One region of the Mesorhizobium captivum genome, then DNA from elsewhere that is predicted to be linked to it. Evidence: predicted binding sites of a transcription regulator. Region 1 holds the regulator's gene; the other holds the start of a gene.

Region 1 (7,120 bases):
TGAAGATGCGGCCGCGGCCGGGGACGCGTGCGGAGGTGACGGGCTTGTTCATTGGTTTCGCTCCCAAGGCAATGGCATAGGCGGACAGAATAGTGCTTTCAGCCGCGCAAGATAGGCTGGCGGCCGAAAATATCCGAGTGGGGCGGTTGCTGAAAACCATCCCACGCCGGAAATGCATTTTCTGGATCGGCCCGTTTTCGGAATGCTTTCCCTGAAATCGAAGCGGTTACGCACCGAGGTGTGTTGCCATTCACGTCAGGCCGGCATCACCTGATTGTCAACACGCTTACTGGCGAGCGGCAATGGCCGCGGCTGCCCCCATCATGAAGCCGGCGGCGGTGCGGTTCAGCGCCTTCAGCGCGCGCGGCGATTTCAGGAACCAGCGCGCCTTGGCGGCCAGCGCCAGATAGGGCACCAGCACCGCGAACAGGACAATGACGGTCAGCGCGACGAAGATGCCGTAATCGGCCAGCGTGATGGTCTTCAGGTCGACGATGGTCGGCGTGATGGCGAGATAGAAGATCATCGTCTTCGGGTTGCCGAGCGTCACCGTCAGCCCGGCAATGAAGCTCGCCACGAAGCCGCCCTTGCCCTTGCGCGCCTCGATGTTCTCGGGCGAGATGCCGCTGGTCCAGAAGCGCCAGGCAAGGAAAGCGAGATAGGCGACGCCGGCCCATTTGATGGCGAGGAAAACCATGCCGAAGGTCTGCGCGACGAAGGCCAGGCCGAGCACGACGGCGGTGAGGTAGGTGATGTCGCCGAGCATCAGGCCGAAGGACATCACCAGCGAGGAACGGAAGCCGGAGCCGAGCGCACGGGCAACCAGCGCCGTCACGCCGGGGCCCGGAATGGCGGCGGCGACGCCGAGGGCTGCGCTGTAAGCGAGAAATCCGGTGAGTGTCATGATTATTCTGGGCCTGGCCATAGGGACCGATATGGAACCGGGCTTTTATCATGATGCCGGGTCGGCGGTAACTCCCTCGCGGCGAGATTCGTTGCGCCAGCTCAACCGGGAACTAGTTTCCCGGCACAGGAATTTTGACCGGTCGCGTTGGCAGCTCGAATGCCTTGGAGATTGGCCGAAACGGACCGGCCTCATCATCCTCGGGTCTGCGCGCGTCGCTTCGCTCCTGCTCCGCCCTGGGATGACGAGGTTGGGAAGGCTTTAGCTAATCCCAGGCGTTTGCGCTGATTTCATGGAAATGAACAGCATTTCAAATCCCCGATCAGGACCGGCCGTCTCCGTAAGTGACGCGCCAGATCGTGCCGTTGCCGTCCTCTGTCAGGATCAGCGCGCCGTCCTTCGCCACGGCCACGCCCACCGGCCGGCCCCATACCTCGTCATCCGAAATGACAAAGCCGGTGGCGAAATCCTCATATTCCCCGGTCGGCTTGCCGTCCTTGAATTTCAGCCGCACCACCTTGTAGCCGGTGCGGGCACCGCGGTTCCACGAACCATGCAGGGTGACGAATGCGTCGCCCTTGTAGTCGGCGGGGAAGTTGCCGCCTTCATAGAAGGCGATGTTGAGCGGCGCCGAATGCGCCTGCATCAGCACGTCGGGTACCGTGACCTTGCCGGCGAGGTCGGGCCGCGCCCCCTCGTGGCGCGGATCCTCGTTGTCGCCGATATAGTACCAGGGCCAGCCATAGAAGGCGCCGTCCTTGACGGCCGTGGCGTATTCGAACGGCACGTCGTCGCCGAGCTCGTCGCGTTCGTTGACGACGCACCAGAGCGCGCCCGTCGCCGGCTGCACGGTCATGCCCGAGCAGTTGCGCAGGCCGGTGGCGACCATCCTGCGGTTCTTGCCATCGGGATCGAAGGCGAGCACGTCGGCGCGGCCTTCCTCCGCGCCCCAGGTGGCGCCGAGCGGCTCAGACCGCGCCCATTCCTCGACGCCACCCTTCGGCCTCGCGCCCATATCCTCGGCGGTGTTGGAGCCCGAGCCGACCGACAGGTAGAGCGTCTTGCCGTCGGGCGAGAAGGCGATGTCGCGCGTCCAGTGATGGCTCGAGGGAATGTCGGAGACGATCATTTCCGCCCTGCCCGAGGCTTGCATGTCGCCATCGCGATAGGGAAAGCGCACGACGCTGTTGCTGTTGGCGACATAGACCCATTGCGGCTTGTCGCCCGGCGGATAGAAGGCAATGCCGTAGGGCTGGGTGAGGCCCTTGGCGAAGACGGCTTTCTCGGCGGGCTTCGCGCTGCCTTCCGCCAGCCGATAGACCCTGACTCGATTGGCCTCGCTGTCGGCGACGAAGAGGTCGCCGTTCGGCGCCACGCGCACGACACGCGGATTGTCGATGCCGGAAGCGATGAGCTCGACCGAGAAGCCGGCCGGCACGGCGGGCTTGGCATCCGCGGGGCGGTCGGCGAGGCCGGCGCTATTCGACGGGGTGTCGGCGAGGCTCGGCTGCTGGAGATCGTCCGGCTTGATTAGACGCCGCACGCCTGGACGGTCGGCCTTCCAATCGCCGAAGGCCTTTTTGCCTGTGAGCAAAGGTTGGTCGGCCTGCTGCGCGAAAGCGCCGGTAGCCAGAAACAGGGCAACGCCCGCAAGGCCAGCGATCCGTGTCATGCCGTTCTCCGTCAATGGCGGACGCGCCTGCCACGATCGGCGCAACCAGACAGCAGATATCGGGCAGGCGCTCCAAAAGAGAAGCGCGGGCACGCAGATTTGACGCGAACTGGCGGCAGCTCAGCTCTCTTCGACGTCGAGATCGTCGTCGAGCCGTTTTTCCAGCGCGACCAGATCGGCCGGCAGCGGCAGGCCCATGGCGCGCATTTCCCTGAGCTTCTCGCGCAGCTGCTCCTGGATTTCGTGCTCGTCCTCGGGCTGGTTCACCATCTCCTCGAGCAGCAGGCTGATCTGGGCCTTGAACGATTCCAGCGCCATTTCCACCCTCCTTGCGGCGATCCCGTTCGCCTATCTCAGCATGCGCGAAATCAATTGGGCAGTATAGTCGACCATAGGCACGATACGGGCATAGTTGAGCCGGGTCGGACCGATAACGCCGAGCGCGCCGACGACGCGCGCGTCCTTGTCGCGATAGGGCGCGACCACAAGCGACGAGCCGGACAGGGAAAACAGTTTGTTCTCCGAGCCGATGAAGATGCGCACGCCGGGCCCTTCCTCGGCAAGATCGAGGAGCTGCAGCAGCCCGTCCTGCGTTTCCAGATCCTCGAACAGATGACGCAGCAATTCGAGATCGGCCTGGGCGGTGACGTTCTCCAGAAGATTGGCGCGGCCGCGCACGATGAGGCGCGCCGGCAGGCCGCTCTCGGCGCCGGCCCAGACCGCGAGGCCCTTCTCGACCAGGTCCTGCGACAGCGTGTCGAGGGCCGCCCTGGTCTCGTCCTTGATACGGGCGATCTCGATGCGCGCCTCGGCCAGCGTGCGGCCGCGGATGTGGGCGTTGAGGAAGTTCGAGGCCTCATGCAGCTGCGAGACGGTGATGCCGGCGGGCAGGTCGACAACCCGGTTCTCGACGTCGCCGCTCTGCGACACCATGACGGCCAGCGCCTTGGTGGGCTCCAGCTGGATGAACTCGATATGCTTCAGCGCCACCTCGTTCTTGGCGGCAAGCACCAGGCCGGCGCCGCGCGACATGCCGGACAGCATCTGGCTCGCCTCGGTCAGCATATGCTCCAGCGTGGCGCCCGAGCCCGAGGCACGCACCTGCGCCTCGATGACGCGGCGCTCATCGTCGGAGAGATCGCCAAGCTCCATGAAGGCATCGACGAAGAAGCGCAGGCCGGTCTGGGTCGGCAGCCGGCCGGCCGAGATGTGCGGGGCATAGATCAGGCCCAGATGCTCGAGGTCGCTCATCACGTTGCGGATGGTGGCCGGCGACAGCGACGAAGGCAGGATGCGCGACAGGCTGCGCGAGCCGACCGGCTCGCCGTCGCGCAGGTAGGAATCGACGATCCGCCTGAAGATGTCGCGCGAACGCATATCAAGCGATTGAAGTACCGGCGATTGCGACGCGGGATCGACTGCCTTGTTCATTCCGGCGAGAACCTCCGTTTAAAAGATATAGACTTCCGCCCCAAAGGCGCAACCCGGCGCCCTTTTCCTTTGCGCCCCCCTTTTCCTTTGCGCTCCCCTTTTCCTTTGCGCCATGCGCCGCATGCGTCTACAAGCCGCCGACGAATCCGAGAAAGAACAGAAAGAGCCTCGATGCGCCCCTCCAAACGCCAAGCTGACGAAATGCGCGCCATCTCCTTCGAGCGCGGCGTCTCCAAGCACGCCGAAGGCTCGTGCCTGGTGAAGTTCGGCGACACGCATGTCTTGTGCACGGCGAGCCTGGAGGAAAAGGTGCCGGCCTGGATGCGCAATTCCGGCAAGGGCTGGGTGACGGCGGAATACGGCATGCTGCCGCGCTCGACCGGCGAGCGCATGCGCCGCGAGGCCTCCGCCGGCAAGCAGGGCGGCCGCACGCTGGAGATCCAGCGGCTGATCGGCCGCTCGCTCAGGGCCGTGGTCGACCTGCAGGCGCTGGGCGAGCAGCAGATCACCGTCGACTGCGACGTCATCCAGGCCGATGGCGGCACCCGCACGGCCTCGATCACCGGCGGCTGGGTGGCGCTCTTTGACTGCCTGCGCTGGATGGAAGCCCGCCAGATGGCAAGTGTCTCCAAGGTGCTGAAGGACCATGTCGCGGCGATTTCCTGCGGCATCCATGACGGCCAGCCGGTCATCGACCTCGACTACCTCGAGGATTCCTCGGCCGGCACCGACGCCAATTTCGTCATGACCGGCAAGGGCGGCATCGTCGAGATTCAGGGCACCGCCGAGGGCGAGCCGTTTTCCGAGGAGCAGTTTGCCGCGCTGATGGGGCTGGCCAAGAAGGGCATTTCGCGGCTGGTCAGCTTGCAGCAGATGGCGGTGGCGTAGCGCGCCGCGTGGAAGAAAGAATGAGGCTGGCGATCCTTCACACCCCCCTCTGCCCTGCCGGGCATCTCCCCCGCAAGGGGGGAGATCGAACGGCACTTTGGGTTTCGCCAACCATCAACGTTGAGACGATGTCGGCGGAGCTGCTAATCTCCCCCCTTGCGGGGGAGATGGCCGGCAGGCCAGAGGGGGGTGCGTCGTGACTCCCTCGGCGATTCTGGAATCGGCCCTCTACGTCACAGACTTGCAGGCTGCCGAACAATTCTACTGTGACATCATCGGCCTCAACGTCGTGGGCAAGGTCGAAGGCCGCCACGTCTTCTTCCGCTGCGGCAGCGGCGTGCTGCTTCTCTTCAATGCCGAAGCGACCAAAGTTCCGCCGGCGCCGGACGCCAGGCTGAAGGTGCCGCCGCACGGAACGGCCGGCGAAGGTCATCTTTGCTTCACGGCAAGCGCCGATGAGATTGGCCAATGGCGCAAGCATCTCACAGCAAGGAACATCGCCATCGAAAGCGATTTCGAATGGCCGCAGGGCGGACACTCGATCTATATCCGCGACCCTTCGGGGAATTCGATCGAGTTCGCCGAGCCAAGGATCTGGGGCCTGTGATGCATAGTTTGAACGGACAAAAGATCGTCGTCGCCAGCCACAACGAAGGCAAGCTGCGCGAGTTCGCCGACCTGATGGCGCCGTTCGGCTTCGAGGCTAAGTCGGCCAAGGACTACGGCCTGCCGGAACCGGAAGAGACCGGCACGACCTTCGAGGAGAATGCCTATATCAAGGCATACGCCGCTGCCAAGGCGACCGGCCTGCCGGCGCTCTCCGACGATTCGGGCCTCTGTGTCGACGCGCTCGACGGCGCGCCGGGCGTCTACACCGCCAACTGGGCCGAGACGCCGGATGGCAGCAGAGATTTCGGCATGGCCATGCAGCGCACCGAAGTGGCCCTGCAGGAGGTCGGCGCGACCGAGCCGACGCAGCGCACCGGCCGCTTCGTCGCCGTCATCTGCCTAGCCTTCCCGGACGGCGATGCGGAATATTACCGCGGCGAGGCGGAAGGCACGCTGGTGTGGCCACCGCGCGGCACGCTCGGCTTCGGCTACGATCCGGTGTTCCTGCCAAACGGCTTCGACAAGACTTTCGGCGAGATGAACGCCGAGCAAAAGCACGGCTGGAAGCCCGGCCAGGCAACCGCCCTGTCGCACCGCGCCCGCGCCTTCCAGAAATTCGCGCAAGCCCGCCTGGACTTGGCGCGGCTCGACTCAAGATGATCGAGACCGGCCAAACCATGCTGCTCGACCGCAGCCCCGGCTTCGGCGTCTACATCCATTGGCCATTCTGCGCGGCCAAATGCCCTTACTGCGACTTCAACAGCCATGTCCGCCACCAGCTGGTCGACCAGGAGCGCTTCGCGCGCGCCTTCGAAACGGAACTGGCCACCATGCGCGCCCGCACCGGGCCGCGCGAGGTGACCAGCATCTTCCTCGGCGGCGGCACGCCGTCGCTGATGAAGCCGGAAACTGTCGGAGCGGTGCTGGAGGCCGTGGCGAAGAACTGGACGGTGCCTGCTGGCATCGAGGTCACGCTGGAAGCAAACCCGTCCTCGGTCGAGGCTGAGCGTTTTCGTGGCTACCGGACAGCCGGCGTTAACCGCGTCTCGCTCGGCGTGCAGGCGCTGAACGACAAGGACCTGCGCTTCCTCGGCCGGCTGCACAATGTCGAAGAGGCGCTGCATGCCATCGGACTCGCGCGGGACATTTTCCCCCGACTGTCCTTTGATCTGATCTATGCGCGACCGGGCCAGACGCCGGAGGCGTGGCGGGCGGAGCTCGAACAGGCGATCGGCCACGCCGCCGATCATCTGTCGCTCTATCAGCTCACCATCGAGGAAGGCACGCCGTTCCATGCTCTGCATGCGGCGCGAAAATTCGTCATCCCGGACAATGACCAGGCCGCCGACCTCTACGCGCTGACGCAGGAGGTGACGGCGGCGCATGGGCTGCCGGCCTATGAGATTTCCAATCACGCGCGGCCGGGCGCCGAGAGCCGGCACAATTTGACCTATTGGCGCTATGGCGAATATGTCGGCGTCGGGCCGGGCGCGCATGGCCGCTTCGTCGAGAACGGCCGCCGGACGGTCACGGTCGCCGAAAAGATGCCGGAGACCTGGGCCAACCTGGTCGAGGCCAGGGGCCATGGCGTCACCGGCGGGGAAGTGCTTACGCGA
Region 2 (7,120 bases), on a different contig from region 1:
AGCCGTTCGCGTCTCGTCGGCCGTGATCGCCAGACGGATCTGGTAAGGCACGATGAAGAGCAGGATGAAGCCCATCACCAACGCCATCGCCCAGAACACGGAAAGCCCCGGGCCGGAGGCAAGCAGCCCGGAGCTGATCGCCGCCAAGACACCGATGATGGTTATGGCGAAGCGATAGTCGATGCGCGCTTCAAAGACGGTCGCCGTCATCGCACCCACCACCTGCGTGGCGAGGCTTGCCGAGACCATCAGGCCGACGGTGCGGCCGTCGATGCCGAACTGCGCGCCAATCGGTTCGAGAAAGGCCCAGACGGCGCCGAAGAACATGAAATAGCAGAAGATCGAAAGCAACGCGGTGATCGCCGGCACGGTGAGCACATTGGAAAATTGCTCTTCCTTCGGCAGGTCGGCGTAATCGTCCGGCACCGCCCAGGCGACGAGGAGTGACAGCAAGCACACGACGCCGAGCGCGACGAAGCCGCCGGCCGAGCCCGCCGCGGGCACCGCATAGAGCGCGAGCAGCAGCGCCAGCGCGCATTGCGCCAGTGTCTGCAGTGTCACGAAATAGCCGCCGATGCGCTCGGCCCGGCGCGAGCGGGCGATTAGCTCGGTGGCGACGGCGACCAGTCCGCCCTCCGCCAAGCCTGCGAGAGTACGAGCGCCGATCAGCGCATTCGGGCTGCCGGCATAGGCCGCCCAGAAATTGGCGAGCGCCAGCAGGACCAGAAGCAAAGCGCTCTTCCAGCGCATGTTGCGCGCCGGCAAGAGCATCGCCACTACGCCCGAGCCGATCGCTATGGCAATCATCTCGGCGGTGGCGACCAGCGCCAGTTCGTCGCCGGTGACATGGCCTTCCGTGTAAAGCGCGCCGAGCAGCACCGGCTGCAGCCCGAGAATGAGCAGCCCGACCGAACCGATCCAAAGCGCCGAGGCAAGCTGCAGGCCGGTCGGGTTGCCGACCAGCCAGTCGCCCTCTTCCACATGCCTGGCATCGGTGACAGTCACGAGGCGCCCCCTTGCAGTCCGCCAAAAACTGACAGATTGTCAGCATTTCACGAAACTGATACTTGATCATGTTTCTTGTCAACCGAGAATTCGCACTCTCGTGAGAGATTTGGCGTATGACGGACACAAGGCGAACGGCGACGGAACCCAGGCGCAGGCCGAAGCAGGAGCGCAGCCGCGAGCGCATCGATGCGATCCTCGCCACGACCATGCGGCTGATCGGCGAAAAAGGCATCGACGCGGTGACGATGAAGGAAGTCGGCGCGCTGGCCGGCGGTCCGATCGCCACCGTCTATCACTACTTTCCCAGCAAATCGGCGATCCTGGCGATGCTCTACGAACGCTTCTCGGAGGAAAGCCGCGCGCGCTTCCGGGCGATCATTGCCGAAATCCGAGGGCTGGACGACGTGACCGCGGCGGCCGACCGCCTGCTCGACGACTATTACAGCCGTGTCGCGCAGGATCCGGCCATCCAGGACCTGCAGAACGCGATCCAGGCCGATAAGGCGCTGCAGCATCTCGATATCGCCGAGACGAGGCGGCAAGCGGAGATGTTCTGCGACCATGTGGCGCCGATGCTGAAACCTGAGCAGCGCGAGGCGTTCGGGCGCGTGGTGTTCCTGATTTTCCAGCTCGCCGGTGGCGTCGTGCGGCTGGCGCTGACGCAGGACGAGGAAGAAGGCCGGCGCACGATCGAGGATTATCGCTCGATCATCCATGCGCAGTTGCGGCTGTTTTTGTAGTACGCTCGTAGCTTCGAACGGCAGCGCTCACCCCCCTCTGTCCTGCGGGCCATCTCCCCCTCAAGGGGGGAGATCAGATGTCGCGCCGGCCTTCGCCAATCTCCAACGCTGCAAGAGGGAGCGGGGCGCCGACGCTGCCAATCTCCCCCCCCCCCTGGGGGGGAGATGTCCGGCAGGACAGAGAGGGGTGCTGTCCCGCCAACGTCACTATCGTTACTCAAATCGCATCCAACTTCGGCCCCAGAATCTCTACCAGCCAGTCGACGAACACTCTCACCCTTGGCGACAGCTGCCGGCTGCGCGGATAGAGCACCGAGATCGGCGTCGCGGTCGGCGGATGGTCGGGAAGCACCTCGATAAGCAGGCCGGCCTCGAGGTCGTCGGCGTAGCGGAGCCTCGGCGCCTGGAACAGCCCGAATCCCAGCCGGACAAGCGCGGCGCTGGTGTCTGAATTGGACACCGTGACGCGCGACGACAGGACGATCTCGCGGATCTTGCCGTCGACGGTGAATTCCAGCGGCATCACCTGCCCGGTGCGCGACGACACGAAGCCGATCATCATATGGCCGGCCAAATCGTCCGGCGTGCGCGGCACGCCGTGGCGCTGGAGATAGGCCGGGCTGGCGACGGTGATCTCGCGCGCGATGCCGAGACGCCGCACGATCATGTCGCTGTCGGGAAGCGTACCGGCCCGAATGACGCAATCGACACCCTCGCGCACAAGATCGACGAGGCGGTCGCCTTCGCCGATATGCACCGTCAGGCCTGGATATGTGGCGAGCAGCGCCGGCAGCTCCGGCAGGAGGAAAGTACGCGCCATATGGCCGTTGACGTCGACGCTCAGCCTTCCGCGCACTTCATGCGCGCCGAAGCCACCCTCGGCATCCTCGATGTCGGCCAGGATGCCGATGCAGCGCTGGTAGTAGGCTTCGCCGTCGAGCGTCGGCGTGACATGCCTGGTTGTGCGCCTGAGGAGTTGCACGCCAAGCCGCTCTTCGAGCTGCTTGATCGCCGCGGTGGCGCTGGAGCGCGGCAGGCCGAGATCGGCGGCGGCCGCGGTGAAGCTGCGCCTTTCCACGACGCGAGCGAAGAGCCGCATGCTGTCAAATCGATCCATGGCCGATTGTTCGCATTATCTGAATAGAGTTGGCAATTCTGGCCAGATTATATCGGTGTTTCAGGCGAGTATATGCATCTCCGTCACAAGAAGGAGATTTCACCATGGCCAATTCCATTCGCCCCATCGCCCTCATCACCGGCGGCAGCCGCGGCCTCGGCCGCAACACCGCGCTCAGTCTCGCCCGCAAGGGCGTCGACGTCGTCCTCACCTATCGCTCGCGCGCCGACGAAGCGAAGGCGGCCATCGCCGAGATCGAGGCAGCCGGCGGCCGCGCCGCCGCGCTTGAGCTCGACGCCGGCGCTGTTGCCACCTTCCCGGCTTTCGTCGAGGCGTTGAAGAAGACGCTCAAGGAAACCTGGGAGCGCGACCGCTTCGACTATCTCGTCAACAATGCCGGCACCGGTCTGCGCAAGCCGATCGCCGAGACGACGGAACAGGAATTCGACACGCTGATGAACATCCACCTCAAGGGCGCGTTCTTCCTCACCCAGGCGCTGCTGCCGCTGATCAACGATGGCGGCCGCATCATCAACGTCTCGAGCGGGCTGGCGCGCTTTTCGGTTCCGGGTTCCGCCGCCTATGCGATGATGAAGGGCGGCGTCGAGGTGTTCACGCGCTACCTCGCCAAGGAGCTCGCCGCGCGCCATATCACCGCCAACACGGTAGCGCCGGGCGCGATCGCCACCGACTTCAACGGCGGCCATGTGCGCGACGACGCCGAGATCAACCGCGTTGTGGCCGGGATGACTGCGCTTGGCCGCGCCGGTGTCGCGGACGACATCGGCCCGATGATCGCCTCGCTGCTGTCCGAAGCCAATCGGTGGGTCAATGCCCAGCGCATCGAAGTCTCTGGCGGCATGAATATCTGAGCGGCAAAGCCTGGAAGCATTCGCTCCGATCCGCTTGCCTTTCGCATCGCGCCGTGCTTCGCCGCTGTTTGCCGGCGAAGCACGGCGCTCCCATATCGATACGCCCCCGCGATCCGCCTTTTTCAGCATCGCGTCATGGGCAGAAAAATTTCGCGTGATCACCCCTTCCCGCGCGCCTTGACTCTGGCACGCCGCCAGCCTATTTCAGCGCCACGTTAGCACTCGTCATAGGTGAGTGCTAACTTATATCCGGCCTCGCCGGATGGAGGAACAGTTCTCACCGTTCTCATTCGAGGAAGACAACATGGCAAAGTCCAAATTCCGCCCGCTTCATGACCGCGTGGTCGTTCGCCGGGTCGAATCCGAATCCAAGACCGCCGGCGGGATCATCATCCCGGATACGGCGAAGGAGAAGCCGCAGGAAGGCGAGATCATCGCCGTCGGCTCCGGCGCCCGCGACGAAAGCGGCAAGCTCGTGCCGCTCGACGTCAAGGCCGGCGACCGCGTCCTGTTCGGCAAATGGTCGGGCACGGAAGTCAAGCTCAATGGCGAGGACCTTCTGATCATGAAGGAATCCGACATCATGGGCATCATCGGCTGAATTTCGGCCTCTCCCTCAACTGAATTTTCGGGCTCTTCCGAGCCCCTGCCAGGAGCTAAAACATGGCTGCCAAAGACGTAAAATTCTCCCGCGATGCTCGTGAGCGCATGCTGCGCGGTGTCAACATCCTCGCCGACGCGGTGAAGGTCACCCTCGGTCCGAAGGGCCGCAACGTCGTCATCGACAAGTCGTTCGGCGCTCCGCGCATCACCAAGGACGGCGTCACCGTCGCCAAGGAGATCGAGCTCGAGGACAAGTTCGAGAACATGGGCGCGCAGATGGTGCGCGAGGTCGCCTCGAAGACCAACGACATCGCCGGCGACGGCACGACGACCGCGACCGTTCTGGCGCAGTCGATCGTCCAGGAAGGCCACAAGGCGGTTGCCGCCGGCATGAACCCGATGGACCTGAAGCGCGGCATCGATCTCGCCGTCACCGAAGTCGTCGCAGCTCTCGGCAAGGCCGCCAAGAAGATCAAGACCTCCGAGGAAGTCGCCCAGGTCGGCACCATCTCGGCCAATGGCGACGAGTCGGTCGGCAAGATGATCGCGGACGCGATGCAGAAGGTCGGCAACGAAGGCGTCATCACCGTCGAGGAAGCCAAGACCGCCGACACCGAGCTGGAAGTCGTCGAAGGCATGCAGTTCGATCGTGGCTATCTGTCGCCCTACTTCGTCACCAACGCCGACAAGATGGTCGCCGATCTGGAAGACGCCTACATCCTGCTGCACGAGAAGAAGCTCTCCAACCTGCAGGCCATGCTGCCGGTCCTGGAAGCTGTCGTTCAGACCTCGAAGCCGCTGCTCATCATCTCGGAAGATGTGGAAGGCGAGGCTCTGGCCACGCTGGTCGTCAACAAGCTGCGCGGTGGCCTGAAGATCGCCGCTGTCAAGGCTCCGGGCTTCGGTGACCGCCGCAAGGCCATGCTGGAAGACATCGCCATCCTCACCGGTGGCCAGGTCATCTCGGAAGACCTCGGCATCAAGCTCGAGAATGTCGGCCTCAACATGCTCGGCCGCGCCAAGAAGGTGTCGATCTCGAAGGAGAACACCACCATCGTCGACGGCGCCGGCAAGAAGGCCGAGATCCAGGGCCGCGTCGCCCAGATCAAGCAGCAGATCGAGGAGACCACCTCGGACTACGACAAGGAGAAGCTGCAGGAGCGTCTGGCCAAGCTCGCGGGCGGCGTCGCGGTGATCCGCGTCGGCGGCGCGACCGAGATCGAGGTCAAGGAAAAGAAGGATCGCGTTGACGACGCGCTGAATGCGACCCGCGCGGCCGTGGAAGAAGGCATCGTCGCCGGCGGCGGCGTCGCCCTGCTGCGCGCCTCGGGCGTCCTCAAGGCCACCGGCGCCAATGCCGACCAGGCTGCCGGCATCGCCATCGTTCGTCGCGCTCTGCAGGCTCCGGCCCGCCAGATCGCTGCCAACGCCGGTGCTGAAGCCTCGATCGTTGCCGGCAAGATCCTCGAAAACAAGGGCGCGACCTTCGGCTTCAACGCCCAGACCGGCGAATATGGCGACATGATCGCCATGGGCATCGTCGACCCGGTCAAGGTCGTGCGCACCGCTCTCCAGGACGCGGCCTCGGTTGCCGGCCTGCTGGTCACCACCGAAGCCATGATCGCCGAGGCTCCGAAGAAGGAATCCGCCGGCGGTATGCCGGGCGGCATGCCCGGCGGCGGCATGGGTGGCATGGGCGGCATGGACTTCTAAGAAGTCTGGTCCCATCGCACATACGGAAAGGGCGCCGAAAGGCGCCCTTTTTGTTTGGCATTCAGCAAGACTTTCTGGACCGCTGCGATTGGCGAAAGCCTGCGCGACAGCCAATCTCCCCCTCAAGGGGGGAGATCAGCAGCGTGCGCGCTCTGCTCCGTCTTGCCCGAACGCACCGCCGCCTCGACCAGGGCCACCACCTCGTCGGCCACGGTGGCGAGCGGCGCGCGGTCGCGGGTGGCGCGGGCGATCACCATCAGGCCCTCGAGCGAGGACTCGACCAGCAGCGCCAGCGCCTGCGCCCGCTGCTCGACCACCCCTGCCCGCATGAAGGCCTGGCGCAGCAGGCTGATCCATTGCTCGAAGGCCACGCGGCAGATCTCGGCCAGGTCCGGCACGTCGTTCGGCGCGTCCAGCACGACCGGCGCAATCGGACAGCCGAGCGAGAATTCGTTCTCCTCAAGCATGCGCGCCACCGACTGGTAGATGCGGCGGACGGCGACGGCCGGGTCGCTTTCGGAGGCCAGTTCGGCGCCCAACCGTTCAGTCACGTCGGCCACGCTGGCGCGTGTCACTTCGACGACCAACTGATCCTTGCCGCCCGGAAAATGGAAATAGAGCGAGCCGCGCGGCGCGCCGCTGGCGCTCAAGATGTCGTTGAGCGAGGTGCCGTGATAGCCGCGCTGCCTGATGAGCAGCGCCGTTGCCTCGATCATGCGGGTGCGTGTGTCCGTCGCCACGTCAACCTCTCACCATGTCAACTTCTGTCAGAATGCGCATTATAGGTCTTGCTCCGAATATGACAATCGGTCTACATAATATGTAAATCGGTCTACATATTCGAGGCAAAAATGCAAATCTATCGGCTTGAGAGTCAAGGCGGCATCGACGGATTGGCGCTGCGCGAGGAAGCAATGCCGCGGCCCGGCCCGCATCAGATCGTCGTGAAGGTGCGCGCCGCCTCGCTCAACCGCCGCGACACGATGATCCTCAACGGCACCTATCCGCTGATGCAGCGCCCCAGCATCGTCCCGCTGAGCGACGGGGCCGGCGAAGTGATGGCGATT

Evidence for each region. The regulator HrcA, encoded in region 1, represses chaperone genes, less so after heat shock. The targets are predictions, from matches to a motif close to GTTAGCACTCNCNNNNNGNGAGTGCTAAC.
Region 2: groES (co-chaperone GroES) is a predicted target of HrcA. The motif match lies at 3,952-3,980, and genes of this name have one in related genera.

The regions. Positions count from the first base shown of each region.
Region 1 covers NZ_JAVIJB010000054.1:2,210-9,329, reverse strand. Annotated here, with positions in the region: gene cysK (cysteine synthase A) at 1-52, opposite strand, end outside; gene RFM40_RS29850 (LysE family translocator) at 287-904, opposite strand; gene RFM40_RS29845 (PQQ-dependent sugar dehydrogenase) at 1,227-2,576, opposite strand; gene RFM40_RS29840 (hypothetical protein) at 2,697-2,894, opposite strand; gene hrcA (heat-inducible transcriptional repressor HrcA) at 2,925-4,007, opposite strand; gene rph (ribonuclease PH) at 4,179-4,895, shown strand; gene RFM40_RS29825 (VOC family protein) at 5,092-5,502, shown strand; gene rdgB (RdgB/HAM1 family non-canonical purine NTP pyrophosphatase) at 5,502-6,164, shown strand; gene hemW (radical SAM family heme chaperone HemW) at 6,161-7,120, shown strand, end outside.
Region 2 covers NZ_JAVIJB010000012.1:39,909-47,028, forward strand. Annotated here, with positions in the region: gene RFM40_RS12615 (MFS transporter) at 1-1,005, opposite strand, end outside; gene RFM40_RS12620 (TetR/AcrR family transcriptional regulator) at 1,122-1,748, shown strand; gene RFM40_RS12625 (LysR family transcriptional regulator) at 1,966-2,865, opposite strand; gene RFM40_RS12630 (SDR family NAD(P)-dependent oxidoreductase) at 2,970-3,737, shown strand; gene groES (co-chaperone GroES) at 4,042-4,338, shown strand; gene groL (chaperonin GroEL) at 4,401-6,053, shown strand; gene RFM40_RS12645 (TetR/AcrR family transcriptional regulator) at 6,176-6,793, opposite strand; gene RFM40_RS12650 (zinc-dependent alcohol dehydrogenase family protein) at 6,905-7,120, shown strand, end outside.